One region of the Celerinatantimonas yamalensis genome, then DNA from elsewhere that is predicted to be linked to it. Evidence: riboswitches for the same ligand, from Rfam matches in the RefSeq annotation. Region 1 holds a riboswitch; the other holds the start of a gene.

Region 1 (3,428 bases):
GCCAACCTTATTACTGAAAACCAATTCACAGGTTCGTGAACGCTGGCAGAAAAAGATCCGTTATTTGTTGGTTGACGAATACCAAGACACGAACACCAGTCAATATCAGTTCATTAAATTACTGGTCGGCGAGCGAGCCTTTTTCACCGTTGTTGGCGATGATGACCAATCGATCTATTCATGGCGAGGTGCCAATCCTGAGAACCTATCATTATTGCAAAGTGATTACCCGCAGTTGCGCGTGGTCAAACTAGAGCAAAACTATCGCTCTACTCAGCGGATCTTAAAATGCGCCAATATTCTAATTGAGAATAATGACCACCTTTTTGACAAGCGATTATTCTCTGAACTTAGCTATGGGGAGCCACTCAAAGTCCTCATCGCCAAAAATGAAGAACAAGAAGCCGAGCGTGTGATAGCCGAACTAATGGGTCACCGCTTTATCAATCGCACTCAATATCGTGATTACGCCATTCTCTATCGCGGTAATCACCAGTCTCGTCTGCTTGAAAAAGCATTGATGACCAACCGTATTCCCTACAAAATTAGCGGCGGCCAGTCATTTTTTTCCCGCAGTGAAATCAAAGATTTAATGGCCTATCTGCGGCTATTGGTCAATCCTGATGATGACAGCGCTCTGCTGCGCATTGTGAATGTCCCTCGCCGCGAAATTGGCCCCGTCACACTGGAAAAAATAGGCCACTTTGCGAACACCCACCATGTCAGTCTGTTTAGCGCCGCCTGTGACAGCCAACTGCAAGGTCAGTTAACCGGCCGAGGTGCTCAAGCCATCGAGTTTTTCTTTCGCTGGATGGTAGAGCTATCGGACCGAGCAATGCGCGGCAATACTCTTGAAGCCGTGCGTGATCTGGTGCGCGATATCCATTATGAAGACTGGCTCTATGAAACCAGCCCCAGCGCCAAAGCCGCCGAAATGCGCATGCAAAATATATCCACGCTGTTTCGCTGGGTGAGCGATATGCTTGAAGGGGATATAGACAATCCAGCCATGAACCTCACCGAGGTTGTTAACCGCCTGATCCTGCGTGATATGATGGAGCGTGGTGAAGATAATGAAGATAGCGATCAAGTGCAACTGATGACGCTACACGCATCGAAAGGGTTGGAATTTCCCTATGTCTATTTAATCGGAATGGAAGAGGGTTTACTGCCCCACCAAACCTCCATTGATGAAGATAGTGTCGATGAAGAACGCCGCCTAGCCTACGTGGGGATCACTCGCGCACAACGAGAGCTCACCTTTACCCTCACCCGTGAGCGCCGCCAATTTGGTGAATTACTTCGCCCTGAACCGAGCCGATTTTTAATGGAACTGCCGCAAGATGATCTGCAATGGGCCAATCAACGGATCGTACAATCAGCGGAGCAGCGTCAACAAAAGGGCTTAGCGGGCGTGGCCGCCTTACGAGAAATGCTCAGCGATAAAAAAAGCGACCGTTAAGCACGTAGCAGTTGATTATGAAGGCAGATACACTTGTGCCCAAAGTTTGAATAGCATCTTAAGCGCGCCACAAGCTGCGCTTTTAGCAAAAAATGTGTAGAATTCTGACAACGGAGATGGCATTCCTCCATTAACCGCCCCACCGGCTGATGATGCCTAAGGGATGTGACAGCCATTAACACTGGCTGCTACGTGCCCGACCCACCTGAGTGAGACGATCGCTCAGTTGAAGACATTCCACCTCACCCAATGGTGGAATTAAGTCACCTTCACTAAATAAGAGGTCTTATGTTTGCAACATTGATTGCCGTCTTTATCGGCGGTGGTTGTGGCAGTATGCTACGTTGGTTTATCAGCTTAAAGCTTAACAGTGGTGGTAGTTCACTACCACTTGGAACACTGGCAGTAAATATGCTCGGGGCGTTTATCATAGCAGTTGGGATCACTATTTTTGCCAAAATGCCAAGCCTTGATCCAACGTGGAAGCTAATGATCACCACAGGTTTTTGTGGTGGTTTAACCACTTTTTCAACTTTTACCGCAGAAACACTGAATCTGTTTCAATTAGGTAAATATGCCACTGCGATTAGCAACATGGCATTAAACCTAGCCGGTTCGATGGCGATGGCCGCCTTAGCCTTTGCCTTAATGTCTTGGCTCATGACCCGATAAGCGATCGCTGACACAAAGCTCATCAGTGATGGGCTTTGCCATTTTTTAGCTTGTCGAATGTGACCGTGTAAACACGCCCGCATTTGTCAGATGAGGACGGCGATACATCGAACCTTATCCTAACAGTGATCAAAGCCCGATTATTCTTAATCTTATTCTGCCAATGGAGAGTCTTTATTGCTTATTCGCTGAGTTTGAAACGAAAGTGATAAACCTGAACGCCGAGACATAAGACACCCAGATCTGTAACGAATCACTCATGCCAGCTCAATAGCCGTGCTTTTAAATGGGCTTTTACTCGCATAGATCACAATTTAATGTCAAAAAATAGACAACACATCTACTATGTAATGACATGATATCCATAAATAACCATTCTTGTCAGGCTGCATGGGCCACAATGCAGCATTTGGCTTGTCATAATAGGAGGGTGACACCATGCAACGTTATACGACTCAGCCCGAGAAAACCTCACAGGCTAGCGCAACATCGATCACGCAGTGTATCAGTCGCCATAAAGCCTTCAGCGATCATCGCAATCAAAGCCAGCTACTCCAACGCAAAACAATGATTCAGCGCAATCAAACTGGCCTTCCTCACTCACTGAAAACAGGGATGGAGCAGCTCTCAGGGATGAACCTTGATCATGTTCGAGTGAACTATCATTCTGCTAAACCAGCCGCCGTGCAAGCCCATGCCTATGCCCAAGGCAATCATATCCATTTAGCCAGCGGACAGGAAAAACATCTTCCTCATGAGTTAGGCCATGTTGTGCAACAGATGCAAGGCCGAGTCCAGCCAACGACCTCCGTCGCAGGGATGGCAGTGAATGATAATCCAGCGCTTGAACATGAAGCCGATAAGTTGGGAGCGAAGGCAATGCAGATGAAAATCGATCATGATAGCTAAAAATCACACGGTAAAACGATGGCATGGACCCTAACGACATGAAAAGATCGCCGCGTGCGACCCCACATTCAACCCGAACATCGCAGGATCATAGACAAGATATTCAAAGGAGTAAAATGCGCTAGCGTGGACATTAAATGACTATAATCATTTCATCCTTGATGTTGTTTATCTATTTTGTCATACAATACATCGTTATTCTATTTTGACGAGTAGTATAGATATCATGATATTCAGCTTTTTGCACAAGCTATCCGAAGTTACGTAAAGAGCGCCGAGCTAAAACTGAAACACGCAACGACTTTAAGGGCTTGCAACCAACTGATGATAAACAACAAGATTAAACTTATTGTAAATGACGAGCTACTTTGATTTACTCCAAAAT
Region 2 (3,428 bases), on a different contig from region 1:
CTTTTCAAAGTGCTTTAGTCATCATGCGGATCTATTATCAGGCATTACGACTATGGCTCAAACAGGTGCCATTTTATGGCCATCCCAACAGCAAAAAATCCGACTAATCGGTAAGTGATCACTTATGTTAAAAACTCGAAGTCTGCCGTGGAATTGGTTTAATCCAAGACGCGAGTTAGCTCGCAATGTATTGATTCATTTTTTATCGCATATTAAAGGGGCGCGCATCGAGCTGAAACAGCCCGAGCAGTCAAATCAGATCTGCGGTGAAGACAACGCCTCGGTGCACCTGATTATCGATATTCGTGATAACTGTGTCTTTGAGCGGGTTTTACGCGGTGGCTCGCTGGCGGCAGCTGAAACTTACATTGAAGGACTCTGGCGAACCGACGACTTACATACCTTGCTAATCGTCATGGCGCAGAACCAAGCGCGTCTTGACCGACTCGATTCCAACATTTCTAAATGGGTTGAATGGGCGGCTAAATCACGGCATTGGCTGCGTAGAAATCATAAATCGCAAGCCAAACGCAATATTTTGGCACACTACGATTTAGGAAATCATTTTTATAAATCGTTTCTCGATAGCCAAATGCAGTACTCATCGGCGTTGTATCATGGACTAGATACCACTCATCCGGAACAAAACCTTGATCAAGCCCAACAGCAAAAACTGCAACGGATCTGCGAGCAATTACAGCTCAATGCAGACTCTCATCTATTAGAGATTGGCTCGGGTTGGGGAGGCTTAGCGGTGTATGCTGCACGTCACTATGGCTGTCAAGTCACCACCACTACGATCTCTGATGAGCAATACCAGTACTGCTGTCAACTGGTGCATCAACAAGGATTAAGCGATCGAATCCGAGTACTGAGCCGGGATTATCGCGATCTACACGGACGCTATGATCGCTTAGTCTCAATAGAGATGATCGAAGCAGTTGGCGAAGCCTACTTGCCACAGTTTATTCAAAAATGCGCCATGTTACTCAAACCCGGTGGGCGAATGTTGCTCCAGTCGATCACTATCGCCGATGAACGTTTCGATAGTTATCAAAAAAACACCGACTTTATCCAGCAAATGGTTTTTCCAGGTGGCTTTTTACCTTCAATGGCGTTATTGAAAAAACTGATCAATAAATATCAATTTGTGACTGAAAATTGCTTTGATATGCGCTTAAGTTATGCGTATACACTACACGCTTGGCATAATCGTCTCAGTACCTATCGGAGTGAACACCCTCAAGCACTGGTCTTTAATGCACAGTTTTTCCGGCTCTGGCATTTTTATATGGCATATTGTGAAGCAGGTTTTTTAAGTGCTAATACGGGCGTTTGGCAAATCACCTTAACTCATTGACATTACTTTACAAAATCATTGACCCCGTGCCCTTGCACATCCACATCAATGGGCGTAATTTAATTTTTAAGCGAGCAACATGAGCCACTTAAGAACGTTGTTTATGTTGCAGTTATCGCTTTGGTGATGGTGTTCGCCAATATAACCGCCATAATGGCTGATGACGCCTGATATTAACCCTTACTCTAAGGAAGTATCAGTATGTCTAGTCACTTTGTACATGCCATCAGAATCTTATCAACTTCTATTTTTTTGAATCCCCCCTTATTTTGCCCAGCCCCATCGGTGCATACTTATCTGTCTTGTAATCTATCAACGAGGTGGTTATGACCTATTATCGTCATGCCCTTGTACTCGCCCATGATCAAGTAGACGGCAATATCTTACTTCATCACGGCAGTAAAATGGCGCACGCACTCGGCACGAAGATCACTGTCGGACACATTAGCTCTGACTATCGAGAACTGCAGTATCTCAATGATAACACGGTGTTATCAAAGCAATCGCACCACGTTATTGAAGCCAAACAAATGCTCGCAGAACTGGCTAAATCGATCGATTTTCCAGAAGGCGGCGGTATCGAGGAGCTCGTCAGCATCACGCGTTTTAAAGATATCGAAACGCTGATTGAAGAGCGGCAAATTGATCTACTGATTGTGGGTCATAAAAATCGCTTGTTTGGCGTCATGTCATCTTATTCGTTTGAGTTTATCAATCGCATTCTGATTGATGTACTTGTGCAACATATCCCTAATGAAAACTAACATGATTTATGTGTAACAGGGTTTTACATCAGACCGTAAACGGTGATTATCTTGATAATCAAACACCGCTCGCGGGCAGAAAAACCTATCAGAGAGTCCAAAGGATCTGATCAATACACTGATCGACCTGTAGCTCTTATTTATTCATTATTGATTTTGGAGATTTTATGCAAACTCAAATTAAAACCATCTGCGCTCGAGAAATCCTTGACTCACGCGGTAATCCAACCGTTGAAGTCGATATTTGGGATGAAGCGGGTCGCACCGCCCGGGCATCAGTCCCATCAGGCGCCAGCACAGGGTCTCGCGAAGCGGTTGAATATCGAGATGGTGACCCGAATCGTTATGGTGGTAAAGGGGTACTTAAAGCCGTCGAACATGTCAATACCATTATCCAACCTGCGCTGATTGGTATTGATGCCCGCAAGCAGCGTTTAATTGATAACATCATGATTGAGCTGGATGGTACTGAAAATAAATCGAAATTAGGGGCGAATGCAATTTTAGGCGTGTCGTTGGCGTGTGCGCGACTGGCAGCCTACCAGTCAGACCTTCCACTGTATCGTTACCTCGGTGGTGTGGGCGCAAATCTCATGCCAGTACCGTGCATGAACATCATCAATGGTGGTGTTCATGCACGCTGGCAAGGCGCTGATTTTCAAGAATATATGATAGCGCCTTGGGGTGCAAAAACGATTCGAGAAGCCGTGCAATGGGGCAGTGAAGTCTACCAATCACTGCGTCTTGTGCTTAAAGAAGAAGGTCTATCCACTGGTGTCGGTGATGAAGGTGGTTTTGCACCTCATGTCAAATCAAATCGTCAACCGCTTGAGCTGATTGTCAAAGCTATTGAAAATGCAGGATTTAAACCCGGCGAAGATGTCGCCATCTGTATTGATCCGGCGTCTAGTGAGTTTTATAAAGATGGGATCTATACGCTGCACAGTGAAGACAGTCAGTTGAATGCTGAACAATTAAGCGATTATTACAGCCGCCTGATTGATGATTTTCCACTCGTATTGATAGAAGATGGATTAGCTGAAGATGATTGGAGCGGCTGGAAAGTGCTGCACCAAAAACTAGCGGGCCGAGTCGAACTAGTCGGCGACGATCTGTTTGTCACAAACATCAAATACATTCAGCGCGGTATTGATGAAAATCTTGCTAACTCGGCATTAATTAAACTCAACCAAATCGGCACGCTATCAGAAACTATCGATGCGGTAAATCTTTGCCATCAAAACCATTGGGGAACATTTATTTCACACCGTAGCGGCGAAACCATCGACAGCTTTATCGCCGAT

What was found. Region 1 has a riboswitch for fluoride ahead of crcB (fluoride efflux transporter CrcB). Riboswitches for the same ligand answer to the same signal wherever they lie in the genome.
Region 2: another riboswitch for fluoride. It lies ahead of ABUE30_RS05875 (universal stress protein); the one in region 1 lies ahead of crcB (fluoride efflux transporter CrcB).

The regions. Positions count from the first base shown of each region.
Region 1 covers NZ_JBEQCT010000004.1:101,634-105,061, reverse strand. Annotated here, with positions in the region: gene rep (DNA helicase Rep) at 1-1,462, shown strand, start outside; fluoride riboswitch at 1,566-1,628, shown strand; gene crcB (fluoride efflux transporter CrcB) at 1,751-2,134, shown strand; gene ABUE30_RS10225 (eCIS core domain-containing protein) at 2,573-3,043, shown strand.
Region 2 covers NZ_JBEQCT010000002.1:289,855-293,282, forward strand. Annotated here, with positions in the region: gene ABUE30_RS05865 (DUF1365 domain-containing protein) at 1-107, shown strand, start outside; gene ABUE30_RS05870 (class I SAM-dependent methyltransferase) at 125-1,360, shown strand; fluoride riboswitch at 1,474-1,537, shown strand; gene ABUE30_RS05875 (universal stress protein) at 1,687-2,124, shown strand; gene eno (phosphopyruvate hydratase) at 2,292-3,428, shown strand, end outside.